2 regions of the Mesorhizobium hunchu genome follow, and region 2 is predicted to be linked to the other one. Evidence: riboswitches for the same ligand, from Rfam matches in the RefSeq annotation. Region 2 holds a riboswitch; the other holds the start of a gene.

The links. A riboswitch is a leader RNA that binds a small molecule or an ion and turns the genes downstream of it on or off. The one in region 2 is predicted to bind cobalamin.
Region 1: another riboswitch for cobalamin. It lies ahead of bluB (5,6-dimethylbenzimidazole synthase); the one in region 2 lies ahead of metE (5-methyltetrahydropteroyltriglutamate--homocysteine S-methyltransferase).

What each region holds. Positions count from the first base shown of each region.
Region 1 covers NZ_JBEBMG010000002.1:427,340-434,773, reverse strand. Annotated here, with positions in the region: gene ABMA46_RS05595 (exodeoxyribonuclease VII small subunit) at 28-297, opposite strand; gene ABMA46_RS05590 (histone deacetylase family protein) at 301-1,227, opposite strand; cobalamin riboswitch at 1,344-1,525, shown strand; gene bluB (5,6-dimethylbenzimidazole synthase) at 1,574-2,299, shown strand; gene ABMA46_RS05580 (hypothetical protein) at 2,303-3,271, opposite strand; gene ribB (3,4-dihydroxy-2-butanone-4-phosphate synthase) at 3,360-4,457, opposite strand; gene aroC (chorismate synthase) at 4,565-5,662, opposite strand; gene ABMA46_RS05565 (DUF1344 domain-containing protein) at 5,878-6,141, shown strand; gene ABMA46_RS05560 (histidine phosphatase family protein) at 6,284-6,871, opposite strand; gene fabI (enoyl-ACP reductase FabI) at 6,912-7,434, opposite strand, start outside.
Region 2 covers NZ_JBEBMG010000006.1:121,181-128,614, forward strand. Annotated here, with positions in the region: gene ABMA46_RS12705 (FAD-binding oxidoreductase) at 1-550, shown strand, start outside; gene ABMA46_RS12710 (hypothetical protein) at 547-822, shown strand; gene metE (5-methyltetrahydropteroyltriglutamate--homocysteine S-methyltransferase) at 895-3,231, opposite strand; cobalamin riboswitch at 3,330-3,534, opposite strand; gene ABMA46_RS12720 (hypothetical protein) at 3,651-3,965, opposite strand; gene cobT (nicotinate-nucleotide--dimethylbenzimidazole phosphoribosyltransferase) at 4,802-5,818, opposite strand; gene cobS (adenosylcobinamide-GDP ribazoletransferase) at 5,843-6,610, opposite strand; gene ABMA46_RS12735 (cobyrinic acid a,c-diamide synthase CobB) at 6,607-7,434, opposite strand, start outside.

The DNA.
Region 1 (7,434 bases), on a different contig from region 2:
CTATTCAAGCGGTGACGCCGGAGCCGGTCACTCCCCGTCAAGCGGCTCCGTGCCCACCGGCTTGCCGTCGCGCGACAGGCGGATCTTCTCGACCTTGTCCTCGGCAGCTTTCAGCAGGCGGTCGCAATGCGCCTTCAGCGCCTCGCCGCGTTCATAGATCCTGATCGACTGATCGAGCGGCACGTCGCCGCGCTCCAGGTCGTCGACGATCTTCTCCAGCGCGTCGAGCGCCTGCTCGAAGCTCATCGCCCTTACGTCCTCGTTGGTCTTGACGTCGTCGTTCGCTTCAGCGGTCATCGGTCATCCTTTCATCAGCCGGCCGACATGGGCGGCGGTCGAGAAGGCCAGCCCCTGCAGGTCGTAGCCGCCTTCGAGCAGGCTGACCAGACGGCCGGCGCTGTGGGTGGAGGCCTTTTCCATCAGTTGTCCGGTCGCCCAATCGAAATCCTCTTCGGTCAAATCGATCTCGGCCAGCGGATCGCGGTGGTGGGCGTCGAAGCCGGCCGAGATGATGACCAGGTCGGGGCGGAAGGCGTCGATGGAGGGCAGGACGCGCGACAGGAGGGCGTCGCGAAAGGTGTCACTGCCGGTGCGCGGCGCCAGCGGCGCGTTGACGATGTTGCCGGCACCTGTCTCGTTCTTCGCGCCGGTGCCGGGATAGAGCGGCATCTGGTGCGTCGAGCAATAGAGCACCGTGGGGTCGTCCCAGAAGATATCCTGCGTGCCGTTGCCGTGATGGACGTCCCAGTCGACGATGGCGACGCGTTCGGCGCCGTGCTTCTTCTGCGCGTGGCGGGCGGCGACCGCGGCGTTGTTGAACAGGCAGAACCCCATCGCCGTCGTCTTTTCGGCGTGATGGCCCGGCGGGCGCGAGGCGACGAAGACGTTGTCGGCGCGGCCCTCGAACACGTCGTCCACCGCCGCATTGGCGGCGCCGATCGCGGTCAGCGCCGCCTGCCAGCTTTTCGGCGTGGCGACCGTGTCGGCATCGATCTGCGTCATGCCTTCCGAAGGGACGGCGGCGCGGACGCGATCGAGATGCTCCTGCGGATGCGCATAAAGGATGGTCGCTTCGTCTCCCATCGGCGCCTCGACCCGGTCGAGCGCGGCGAACGCCTCGTCATCCAGCACGCGCTGGATAGCGCGCAGCCGGTCGGGCCGCTCGGGGTGTCCGGCGGGTGTCAGGTGTTCGAGGTAGATCGGATGGGTATAGAGGCGGGTGACCATGCGCCTAACATAGAGCGCGACACGCCGTTTCGCCACGCAAGCGCTGAATTCGGCTGGGGAAAGTCGCCCGGGACGCCCGATACCACTTCTCCGCTAGGCAGACAGGGGATCGTGGGCTAGTTTCGGTCCCGCCAGGTGCCCGCCGCGAAGCGGGAGAATCGGGAACGCGGTGCAAATCCGCGGCGTGCCCAACGCTGTGAGGGGGACCGCATCGGCAAATGCCACTGCCTGAGGGCGGGAAGGCGCCGAATGTGGGACGAACCCGAGCCAGAAGACCGGCCAGGCAAGACGGTCGCCCCGCAAGGCCGGGCGGAGCGACCTGTTTTCGATCGCAAGGGGATACGCGATGGATGCCGGCGCTCATCATCTGGACGACAACGCTTTCGACGAGGACGCCCGTGCGGCCGTCTATCGGGCCATCTTCACGCGCCGCGACATCCGCTCGGATTTCGTGGCAGCACCGATCGACGACAGTACGCTGGCGCGGCTGATCCGTGCCGCGCACCACGCGCCTTCGGTCGGCTTCATGCAGCCGTGGAATTTCATCGTCATCCGCGACAGGCGACGACGCGAGAAGGTGCGCGACATCTTCCTCCAGGCCCGCATCGAGGAAGAATGCAATGTCGCCGAGGACCGCCGGGCGCTCTACCGGAACCTGCGGCTCGAAGGCATCTGCGAAAGCGCGCTGAACCTGTGCATCACCTGCGATCGCGAGCGCGCCAGGGACTCACCGCTCGGCCGCTGGCACAATCCCGAGATGGACCTCTTCAGCACCGTCTGCGCGGTTCAGAACTTCTGGCTGGCGGCGCGCGCCGAAGGCATCGGCGTGGGCTGGGTCAGCATCCTCGACAAGGGCGCCCTCAAAGCCTTGCTCGGCATTCCCGAGCATGTCGTGCCGGTCGCCTATCTGTGCGTCGGCCGGGTCTCCGGTTTCGCGACGACGCCGGAGCTGCAACGGCGGAGGTGGCGCGAACGACTGCCTCTCGCCGAACTGGTGATGGGCGAACGCTATGGCGCATCCGGCGACGCCGGGCTGACCAAGGCGATCGCCGACCTGCCGGCACAGGAGTGACGCTCAGGCCGGGCGGGCGGCAGCTTCTCCAAAAGAACCGAATGCCTTGTCCTTCAGTTCGCGAAACTGGCGCGAGACCTCGGAGAGCCTGGCGTCCCACTCAGGATCGGGCGCCTGCCCTTCGATCGCCTTGAAATAGACCTGCATCAGCGAAGCAATGGCGAACGGCTCGACAAAGGCGGCCTTCAGCGCCCAGGCGAAGACGATGGCCAGCACGAAGCTCCAGCCGCCAAGTTCGCCGGGCATGAGGTAGACGACGGCGCCGGCCGGCGCCAGCATGACGAGGAAGATGGCGAAGGTGACGCCCCACAGGATCAGCGCCAGCCACGCCGCGTTCTTGACCATCTTCGCGCCGTTCTGGGCATAGAGCACCACACCCTGCCGCGCGGTCTCGAAAGGAGAGGACGATCCGACGCGGATATTGTAGCCCAGGATGATCTCGTCGATGTAGGTGAGCGCTATGCGGATCACCGTGTTGATGAGGCCGACAAGGCCGTTCAGGCCGGGGATCGGCAGGAAGGCGGCAATGCCGCCGACAAGGCCGGTGACGACGCGGACCGCGCCTTTCACCAGTTGATCGACCACAAACAGGATGCCGGCTTCGCCGAAGCGCCCGGCAACGACCTCACGCGCGTAGGCGAGCTGACCCTGACCGCCCGGCACGGACCGGCCATCGAGCAGATGAACCATCACCGCGATATGCCCGGCCTTCAGCAGATAGAGAATGAATTCGCGGATCCAGTAGACAACAAGAGAGACCAATACAAAACCGGCGACGCCGCCATAGAAGGCTCCGGCTTCCGGCCCGCCATTGGCGAAAGCCTGCCCCACGCCCCAGCCGATGCCCGCACCGGTTCCGGTCGCTGCGATATAGGCCAGCGTGATGCCGAAATAGACGATCATCCTGAACAGGATGAACGGCCACGTCCTTATCATGATCGACACCGAGCGGCCGATCGAGAAATCCCACATCGTCCTCCCCCCGGTTGAGACGATGCCGCAGGATCGACCATGCCGGCCGTTTCGTCAACGGCGCGGCGGGCGCGATCATCTATTTCCGCTAGAGAATCTCGGTACTGGCGATGTGGATGCCGAAGCCTTCCAGGCCGACATAATGGCGCTCGCGCGAGGCGATCAGCCGGATCGAAGAGATGCCGAGATCCTTGAGGATCTGCGCGCCGAGGCCGATCTCGCGCCATTCGCTCTCGCGGCGGCGGGCCTCTTCATGGTCCTCGCCGCCGGCGGCCGGGCGATTGCGGTCCTGATGCGCGACGCCGACCGAGCCCTCGCGCAGATAGACGATGACGCCGCGCCGCTCCTCGCCCATCGCCTTCATGATCGCGTCGAGCCGATGGCTGGTGCCGAACACGTCGCGCACCACATCCTCGGAGTGGAGCCGCACCGGCACGTCGTGGCCGTCGCGGATATCGCCGAAGACGACAGCCAGATGGTGCATCACGTCCCAGGGCAGCATGTAGGTGTAGACCTTGGCCGTCCCTCCGGGGGTCTCGATGTCGGAGCAGGCGACACGCTGCACCAGCGTCTCCTGGCGCTGCCGGTAGGCGATCAGATCGGCGACGGAGACCTGCTTCAGCCCGTGCTTCTCGGCGAAGGCCGAGACCTCGGGGCCGCGCTTGACGGTGCCGTCGTCGTTGACCAGTTCGGAGATGACCCCGACCGGCGGCAGGCCGGCCAGCTTGCACAGGTCCACCGCCGCCTCGGTATGGCCCGAGCGCATCAGCACTCCGCCTTCGCGCGCGATCAGCGGGAAGATGTGGCCCGGCCGGACGAAATCGTTCGCGCCGACATTGCCGTTGGCGAGGTTGCGCACGGTCAGCGTGCGGTCGTCGGCGGAGATGCCGGTGGTGGTGCCGTGCTTGAAGTCGACGGAAACCGTGAAGGCCGTGGTGTGGGCGGAATCGTTGTCCGCCACCATCGGCGCGAGGTTGAGCCGCCTGGCTTCCTCCTTGGGCATCGGCGTGCAGACGATGCCGGAGGTGTTGCGCACGATGAAGGCCATCTTCTCGGGCGTGCAATGCACCGCAGCGACGATCAGGTCGCCCTCGTTCTCGCGGCCGTCGTCGTCCATGACGACGACAATCTCGCCGCGCTCGAAGGCGCGGATGGCCTCGACGGTCTTTTTCTGGTCGTAGGGCATGGGGCTCGCTTCGCTCGTAAGACAATAAGAGTTTAGGGCAATAAGGCAGTAGGGCAGGGAAAGCGCACTGGCAACATATTGCCCTACTGCCTTATTGCCTTACTGCCCTATCTCCCCGTCTGTCCCCGGTGCCGCAGATAATGATCCGCGATGGCGCAGGCGACCATCGCCTCGCCGATCGGCACGGCGCGGATGCCGACGCAGGGATCGTGGCGACCCTTGGTCCTGATCTCCACATCGTTGCCGTCCTTGTCGATGGAGCGGCGCGGCGTAAGAATAGACGAGGTGGGCTTGACGGCGAAGCGCGCCACGACCGGCTGGCCGGTGGAAATGCCGCCGAGAATGCCGCCGGCGTTGTTGGACAGGAAGACAGGCTTGCCGTCGTTGCCCATGCGCATCTCGTCGGCGTTCTCTTCGCCGGTGATGCGGGCGGCCGCGAAGCCGTTGCCGATCTCGACGCCCTTGACTGCATTGATCGACATCAGGCCGGATGCGATGTCCTGATCGAGCTTGGCGTAGATCGGCGCGCCGAGACCCGCCGGCACGCCTTCCGCGACGATCTCGATCACCGCGCCGACCGAGGAACCCGCCTTGCGGATGGCGTCGAGATACTCGGAGAACACCGGCACGGAGGCCGGGTCCGGCGTGAAGAACGGATTTTCGGGATCGTCGATAAAATTCCAGTTCCAGTTGGCGCGGTCGATGTCCTTTTCGCCCATCGAAACCAGCGCGCCGCGCACGGTCAGGCCCGGCACGACCTTGCGCGCCAGCGCACCGGCGGCGACCCGCGCCGCCGTCTCGCGCGCGGAGGAACGGCCGCCGCCACGATAGTCGCGCAGGCCGTATTTCACCTCATAGGCATAGTCGGCATGGCCCGGCCGGTACTGGCGGGCGATCTCGCCATAATCCTTGGAACGCTGGTCGACATTCTCGATCAGCATGGAGACGGGCGTGCCGGTCGTCACGAGGGTCGCGCCGTCGTCGTCCGGCAGCACGCCGGACAGGATCCTCACCTCGTCGGGCTCGCGCCGCTGGGTGACGAAGCGCGACTGGCCCGGCCGGCGGCGGTCGAGCTCGGCCTGGATGTCGGCGAGCGTGAAGCGGATGCCCGGCGGGCAGCCGTCCACCACGCAGCCGAGCGCCGGGCCGTGGCTTTCGCCCCAGGTCGTGACGCGGAACAGATGACCGAAAGTATTGTGAGACATGCGTCGAACCAGCCCTGCGCCGGAAGCGCCTCCGGCTACCGGCGCCTTCTATTGTCGTTTCGAGCGGCGGTCAAATTGGCAGGCGGCCTGCAATCACCTGTGATGTCGCCAGTTTTACTTTTGACACATTGGATTGCTTTCTGCTGTCCTGCGCCCGTCAAACAAACGAGTTGGCCCGCTGCGGGGAACGGCGGCATCTGAAAAAAGGACAATCCATGCGTATCCTGTTCGGCGTCACCACCATCGCCACCATGCTTTTCGCCGGCACAGCGCTTGCCGGACAGACCGAGGGTCTCATCAAGAAGATCGACAAGGATACGATGACGATGACGCTGGACGACGGCAAGGCCTACAAGCTCAACGCCGAGATGGACGTCGATTCGCTGAAGCCCGGCATGGATGTCGTGATCGCCTATGACGTGACCGACGGGCAGAACATCGTCACCGACATGGAACTGCCGGATTCCGACGGGAACTAAAACATGTCTCCCGAAAGCGGGAAACCGGCTTCGGGACAAAGACATGCGCAAAAACAAGAACCTAGAGCGCGCCGAGCGAATCTGAAAGATAGCTGCGCGCTTTGGACATCCGGCGCAGGCGCACCGCGCCTGAACGCCCCGCTCAGAGCCAGGCCAGTTGCCCGTCCTGGAGCTTGAGCACCCGATCCTGCGGCGTCTCCACATTGGCCGCCGCGATGCCGTCCAACCCGCCGAAAATATGGAAGAGCGAGCGGATGACGCCGCCATGCGTGACGCAGACGGTCGGTTTGGCGATTTCCGCGAAGAAGGGCCGCACGCGCTCGCACAGCAGTTCGTAGCCCTCGGCGTCCTTGCCGGGAGGCACGAAATTCCATTTGTCTTCCTCGCGGCCGCGCGTGCAGCCGGGATTGCGCGCCTCCAGCTCGGCGAAGGTGTAGCCTTGCCAGTCGCCGAAATTCATTTCCATCAGCCGCGCGTCGGTGCGGTAGGCCTTCGGATCGAGCCCCATTGCCGAGCGTATCAGTTCCATCGTGGTGCGGGTGCGGATGAGCGGGCTGGCGACGAAATCGAACGCCGCCGGATCGGATATCAGTTCGGCCAGATGCCGGCCGTTGGCGCTCGCCTGGCGCCGCCCCTCTTCAGTGATGGGAATGTCGGCCTGCCCCTGGAGTCGGTAGTCGACATTCCACTGGGTCTGGCCGTGGCGGACGATATAGACAAGCGGAGACATGGCGCTGAAGCGTCTTTCGAAGGGAGCCGTGCGGGAACCGTCAGTCCTTAATGACGGAGATGTCGGGCGCGTCCACCGCCTTCATGCCGACGACGTGATAGCCGGAATCGACGTGATGGACCTCGCCGGTGACGCCGCGCGACAGGTCGGATAGGAAATACAGCCCCGAATCGCCGACTTCCTCGGGCGTCACGGTGCGCTTGAGCGGCGCGTTGTATTCATTCCACTTGAGGATATAGCGGAAATCGCCGATGCCGGAGGCCGCCAGCGTCTTGATCGGGCCGGCCGAGATGGCGTTGACGCGGATGCCCTTGCCGCCGAGATCGACGGCGAGATAGCGCACGCTGGCCTCGAGCGCGGCCTTGGCGACGCCCATGACGTTGTAGTGCGGCATCACTTTCTCGGCGCCGTAATAGGTCAGCGTCAGCAGCGAGCCGCCTTCGCTCATCAGCGGCTCGGCGCGCTTGGCGATGGTGGTGAAGGAAAACACTGAGATATCCATGGTGCGCAGGAAATTGTCGCGCGTGGTCTCGACGTAGCGGCCGGTCAGCTCGTCCTTGTCG
Region 2 (7,434 bases):
CATGCCGGGCCTTTCGCTCGGCTTCCTGATCGAGGAACGGTCGAGCCGGGAAAGCTGGTTCGGTCATATGGGTCGCATCGATGCCGTGCGGCTGCCGCTGCTGTCGCCCGACTTCCGTGAGCGCGAGGCTTTCTGCTGCGGGCCGGAACCGTTCATGCGCGCCGTGCGCGAGATGCTGGCGGCTGCCGGCTTCGACATGGCGCGCTATCATCAGGAAAGTTTTGCTGCGCCGGTGGTCGAGGAAATTCCCGCACCATTCTCGGGCGGCGATGCCGGCGAGCAGGCTGAGACTATTCCGGTCCAGTTCGCCGTTTCCGGCGTCGAGGGCCAATGCCAGCCGGGCCAGACGGTGCTTCAGACAGCACGCGCGTCTGGCGTGCGCATTTCGGCCGCCTGTGAGTTCGGCCTATGCGGCACCTGCAAGGTGAAGAAGCTCTCCGGCGAAGTCGAGATGAGTCACAACGGCGGCATCCTCGACGACGAGATCGCCGAAGGCTTCATCCTTGCCTGCTGCTCGAAACCGCTGTCGCCGCTGGAGATCGAAGCATGACGGCTCGCGACGACGACGACACGATCGCGGCGAGACGCCCGTTCAATGCCGAGGCGATGCGGGCGGTGTCGCCCCTGCCGCCGCCGGAAGAGGTGTTCGCAGACTGGCTGATGTCGGTGCCGCACGGCGCCGACCTCGCGGCTGCGGCGCGCAGGCAGATCGCTCTCATCGACCGGCGCATGTTATTCCATCCCGACGTCCAGTGCCTGCGGATGCTGCTGGTCGCCGTTGCCGGCAACGGCAGTTGGCCGAAACGTCCTTGCGGCTGCTGAGGAGCGGTTCGACGGCTCGAGCGAGAACGGCGAGACGGCCGCTTCCGAAACAAGCGAAGCGGCCGGGCAGGTTCAAGCTGCCTTCGCGACCTTCCTCAGTTCGCGTGCCGCCGCGACCATGTTGACGAGAGCAGGGCGGACTTCCTCCCATTTCCTCGTCTTCAGGCCGCAGTCCGGATTGACCCAGAGCTGGTCGTCGTCGATGCGTTGACGGGCGAGCGACAGCAGATCGGTCATTTCGGCGACGTCCGGCACGCGCGGCGAATGGATGTCATAGACGCCCGGGCCGATTTCATTGGGGTATTTGAAGCTCCTGAAGGCATCCAGAAGCTCCATCTTCGAGCGCGATGTCTCGATGGAGATCACATCCGCGTCCATGGCGGCGATCGCATCGATGATGTCGTTGAACTCGGAGTAGCACATATGGGTGTGGATCTGGGTGGCGTCCGCCACGCCGCTCGAGCACAGGCGAAAGCATTCCACGGCCCAGGCCAGATAGGTGCTCCAGTCCGATTTGCGCAGCGGCAATCCTTCGCGCAGGGCAGCCTCGTCGATCTGGATCATTTTGGCTCCTGCCTTCTCGAGGTCCGCCACCTCGTCGCGGATCGCCAGCGCGATCTGCCGGCATACCGTGCTGCGAGGAAGATCATCGCGCACGAACGACCAGTTGAGGATGGTCACCGGTCCCGTCAGCATGCCTTTCACCGGCCGACCGGTCAGCGACTGGGCATATCGCCACCAGCGCACTGTCATCGGGTTGGGGCGTGAAACGTCACCGTAGATGATGGGCGGCCGAACGTAGCGCGAGCCATAGCTCTGCACCCAGGCGTGCTGCGTGAAGGCGAAGCCGGATAGCTGCTCGCCGAAATACTGCACCATGTCGTTGCGCTCGAACTCTCCATGCACGAGCACGTCGAGGCCGATTTCCTCCTGCCAGCGGATAGCTTCGGCGGTTTGGCTTTTGAGGAAAGCCTCGTAGTCGACATAGCTCATCTCTCCCTTGACGTGGCGGGAACGCGCCTTGCGAACATCGGCCGTCTGTGGAAACGATCCGATCGTGGTCGTCGGAAAGGCTGGCAAATCGAGCTGTCGCGCCTGCAGCTTGCGCCGTGCCGCGAAAGGCCCTGTTCGCCGCAGCATGGCGTCTTCGATATTTGCCAGCCGACCGCCGACCAGGGGATCGTGAACCCTGAGCGAGGATCGGCGCGAAGCGGCAGCGTAGGATGCTGCCTTTATAGCATCGGAGACGGAATCCCGCCCCTCGGTCAGCGCCCTCGACAAGGCGGCCAACTCGTCCATCTTCTGAGCGGAGAAGGCGAGCCACGATTTCAGTTCGGGATCGAGCCCGGTCTCCAGTTCGACGTCGACCGGGACGTGCAACAGCGAGCAGGACGACGCGATCTCTATGCGATCCGAAGGCCAGCCGGCGACAACAGGCTTGACCTGCTCGAGAACTGCGTTGAGGTCTGTCCTCCAGACGTTGCGTCCGTCGACAAGGCCCAGGGACAGCACAAGATCGCTGCTGGCAAAGCGAGCCACCCTTCCCAATTGCTCCGGAGCGCGAACCAGATCGATATGCAGGCCCGCGACGGGCAGCGCCAGCGCCGCCTCCAGATTCTCTCCGAGCGCACCGAAATAGGTCGCCAACATGATCTTGAGGCCGGGGACGGAGGTCTCGAACCGGCTGTATGCCAGTTCCAGCGCCGTGCGCTCGGTGGCCTCCAGGTCAAGCACCAGACAGGGTTCGTCGATCTGCACCCAGTCGGCGCCCGCCTCGCTGAGTTGCTTGAGGAGCTTCACATAGACCGGCAGGATCTTCGGCAGCAGGGACATCAGGCCGAAGGCCCCGGTCCGCGCCTTGGCAAGCTTCAGGAACGTCACCGGACCAAGGATGACGGGGCGTGTGTGGATGCCCAGCGCCCTGGCTTCGAGGAAGTGGTCGAGCGGTTTCGTGGAAGCCAGTTGGAAGCTTTGGTCTTCGGCGAGTTCCGGCACCATGTAATGATAATTGGTGTCGAACCATTTGGTCATCTCAAGCGCCGAGACGCCATGCGCGTGACCGGGATTGCCGCATCCGCAATCGGCGTTCTGGTCTCCGCGCGCCATGGCGAAATAAGTATCGAGCGGGACGTCGCCCCCGTTCCAGCCGTAAGACGGCGGAATGGCGCCGACCATCACGGCGGTGTCGAGCACGTGGTCGTAGAGCGAGAAATCGTTCGACGGAATCTTCGTGACGCCGCGATCGCGCTGTTCGATCCAACTCGCGGCGCGAAGCTTCCTGGCTGTCTCCAGGATTTCGCTTTCGGAGGACTTTCCCGACCAATAGCTTTCGAGGGCGATTTTGAGTTCGCGATGACGGCCGATGCGTGGCACGCCGAGGGTGGCGACAGGGACTTTCAAAGAGGACATTTCATACCCCATTGGTTGGGGGCATGGTGCGAGCGGACGCAAGCAAGCCTTGAACCGGGTTCTGGCCTGCCACGACCCACCGGGACACCCCGCCCGTGGACGATCATTTCGCCATGGCAGGTTTCCTGGCTCGCGGGTCGTCACCTTGGCCCGTCTTCCCAAGGCATACGCCTCAGTGACTCGAATGGGCTTCGGCTCGCCGCTTACAGTTGCGGGGGCAGCGCCGGCATCGCTCTCGCTTACCGGCTTCCCTCTTAGCCCTTGGGCTTGACGCTCAAGGGTACCATGACAATGCCATCGTCCGTCATGTCGCGACGGTTGTCAATATCATATAAAGAGATGTTTATGTCTTTAATTGTTTTTGCCGTCTCATCTATGCGAACCCGCTGCGGTTCCTGCCGGCTGACAGGTATGGATTCTCATATGGCTGGCCATTTCTCGAGGAGATAAAGATGCAGCAGGTGAACCGCGACGAAGACCGCTGCAACGACGGTCAGGGTCCAGAACTGGAGTGGCGGATCGCTTGCGAGCTGGTTAGCGATGAGAGCCATGACCACCGCGGCCAGAAGCGGCGTGAACGCCAGCGCCAGGTGGCGGGGAGCTGACCAGTTCACCTTCCGGTCGAACGACCAATGCATCGGCAGCCTGGCCCTGTCGCGGAACTTCCGATTGGCGCCTATCGACATGATGACAAGGATCAGGACACCAGTCGCCGCAACCGCATAACCCGCCATGTCGGAAGCACCTTTTCAGCCTAACGAAAGCGTTTCAGGGCAAGCTTCATAAGATAACTGGAGTTGTCAACTATATGCCTCGGCGAAGGATCGAGCGACCATCCCTGATGAAAACGATACGGCCCGCCGACTGTGAACGAACCGGATAGGCCGTCTCAACCGGCTCTTGCCGTTCGCCGGAAGGACTGCCGTCGAGCGCCTTACGCCCGTTCCGGGACGATATGTTCAAGATCGCGACACCGGGGCGGCCGGCAGGCGTGAAGGGGCATGTCGTTACGAGACGGTGTCTCAATTCGGGATAGGCCGTGGCAGGGCGGAACGCGCGCAGATCAAAAGCGTTCTCCGTCGGAAGGAGGACTCCCGATGACCTGCGCAGGCAAGCCTGGCCCGGTGCCACCGCCGTTTCCCGATCCGCAACCCGATCCCGAGCCGCCGCCGGCGCCACCGCCGAACCCCATCCCTGTTCCGCCGGTGCGCCGGCGCAGCCGTTAACCCGTGGTTAAGTACGGCCGCCGGATTTCGTTCGCCGCCGTCTCGCACCGCTGCCGCCGGCCCGCTCCTTGCTCCGTCGTATGGCGGCGGAAGATGAGATGCGGATGTTTCACAGCGATTCGGACAGGCGCGAGGGCCCGGGATCCATAGCCGGCCGCACCGGCAGGCTGCTCGCGGCATGGCTGCACTTTTGCGGCTGGCGGCTGGCGACGATCGCCGGGGAGGCTCTCTCTCTGAAAACGGCGAGGCGCTGGTTTCTTTCACGCGCGGGACAACCTGACTTGTCGGCTGGACGCACGCGCAGGCGCGGCAGGCCGGAAGCCTGAATCGGGTCGCGCTGGCCCTCAGTCTTCCTTTCCCGATACACCTGCCTCGGCAAAGCTCGCCATGTGGGCATGGCAGGCCAATGCGGCGCGCACGATGTTGAGTGCGACCGCCGCCCCCGAACCTTCGCCCAGCCGCATGTTGAGGTCGAGGAGGGGGGCAAGTTCCAGCGCCTCCAGCAGGCGGCGATGGCCGGACTCGGCCGAAACGTGGCCGGCCAGCGTATGCGCGAGCCCCTGCGGATGCAGGCGGGCCAGCGGCGCGGCCGCGGCGGTGCAGACGAATCCGTCGAGCAGAACCGGGACGTTGTGGCGACGCGCGGCGAGCACGGCGCCGAAAATGGCGGCGAGTTCCCGCCCGCCGAGTGCCGCCGCGACCGCAAGCGGGTCGGACAGGGCGGTGGCATGCCGTTTCAGCCCCGCCTCGATGGCCTTGACCTTACGCAGGAGGCCGGCATCGTCGACGCCTGTGCCCCTGCCGGTCCACGCCTGCGCGCCGCCGCCGAAGAGCGCGGCGGAGATCGCCGCGGCAGGGGTGGTGTTGCCGATGCCCATTTCGCCGAGGCACAGAAGATCGAGATCGTTCCCGACGGCGTCGTAGCCGGTCGACACGGCATCCAGGAACGCCGCTTCATCCATCGCTTCGGTCTCGGTGAAATCGCCGGTCGGTCGGTCGAGATCGAGAGGGATGACGTCCAGTTCGGCGCCGGCGAGGCGGGCGAGTTGGTTGATGGCCGCGCCGCCATGGGCGAAATTCGCGACCATCTGCACGGTCACCTCCGCCGGAAAGGCCGATACGCCCTGCGCGGTGACGCCGTGGTTGCCGGCGAAGACGATGATCTTCGTCCTGTCCAGCCTGGGCATCTCCCGTCCCTGCCAGCGTGCCAGCCATATGGCGACGGCTTCCATGCGTCCGAGACTGCCCTGCGGCTTGGTCAGCGTGTCCTGGCGCGCGGCGGCGGCCTTGGCGGCGTCGTCGTCGCCGGCAGGCAGGTCAAGACAGGCAGAGCGCAATTCATCGACTGTTTTGAACGGCATGGGGCAGGAATCTCCAAGAAAAGGTCAGGCAGAGGATGCGGAAGCGACCAGCAGGATGACAATCGCCGCGAGCTGCTGCAGCGCGCCGACGGTGTCGCCGGTCTGGCCGCCGATGCGGCTAAGGCAGAGCACTCTGAAAGCGAGGAAGAGCGCGGCAAGCAGCACCAGCGCTGCAAGCGCGGCGGGCAGGCCAAGGGTCAGCAGCGCGCCGGCGCCAATCGCCGCGCCCAGGGTCGCGGTCTCCCGCGTCACGCTGCCGGCACCAGCGGAGAGGCCGTCGCTGCGGGCCGGCGGCAACGCGTGCATCAGCAGGCCGGCGAGGCCGCGGGAGCCCGCCTCCGCGGCAATGAGAGCAAGGAACAGGTGCCAGGCGCCGTGCAGACCGGCCAGAACGGTCCACCGGACCAGCAGCGACAACACCAGCGCTGCCGCGCCGTAGGCACCGATGCGGCTGTCGCGCATGATCTCCAGCCGGCGTTCGCGCGTCTGCCCGCCGCCGAAACCGTCGGCCACGTCGGCAAGGCCGTCCTCGTGCAGCGCGCCGGTGACGAACAGCGTCGCCGTCAACACCAGCGCCGCCGACGGGCCTGCGGCGAGGCCCAGCCGTTCGGCAGTCGCAGAAACGATACCCCCGACAAGTGCGACCACGAGACCCGCCAGCGGCGCTGCCCAGATCGCGTCTGCGAGGCGACGGTCGCCGAAATCGAAGTGCGGCAATGGCAGCCGGGTGAAGAAGACGAGGCAGAGCGCACTGTCGAGGCCGGCCTGGCGGGGCGAGGAGGGCAGGCTCATGCGCTCCTCGCGATCGCATGGAAGAACGTGCCGCTGACGTTCCCGCGCCGCAGGCCCGAGGGTCCGAGCGGGCGGCCCTCGCCGTCGGCGAGTTCGGCCAGCGGCGCATCGCTGCCGGTCGCCGTGATGCGCGCATAGTGGAATTCATGGCCACGCACCCGCGTGCCGGCCGGCCCGAGCGGGCAATCGGCCAGAAGGGTCGCCTGCCGGTAGCCGAGGTTCATCTTGCGCCTGGCGAAGGAGGTCGCATGGCCGAGCAGGCCGAGCATCCGATGGGTCCGGCCGTCGGCGTCCTCCAGCATCTCGCCCAGAACCATGAAGCCGCCGCATTCGCCGTGGACCGGTTTCGTCGCGGCAAACTCCGCCATGCCTGCCCGGAAAGTTCCGGCGGTCGCCAGCCGGCCGGCATGGAGTTCGGGATAGCCGCCCGGCAGCCAGCAGACGTCGCAGTCCGCCGGCGGCGGCTCGTCGGCGAGCGGCGAGAACGGCACGATCTCGGCGCCGGCCATGCGCCAGCGGGCGGCGACATGCGGATAGACGAAGGTGAAAGCGGCGTCCCGCGCCAGCGCGATTCGCTGTCCGGGCGGGGAAAGCGCGTCTTCAAAGCCGTGTGCATCCGCCGGGGGACGCGCCAGAGAGGTCGCCAACGCCATCACCGCGTCGAGGTCGAGCGAGCGCTCGACCATGTCGGCCATCCTGTCGATGAAGGCGGCGAGGTTCGCATGTTCGGAGGCCTGCACCAGGCCGAGATGGCGCTCCGGCATGGTCATCTCGGGATCGCGCAGGATTGCGCCGACGACCGGCAGGCCGAGCGCCTCGACCGC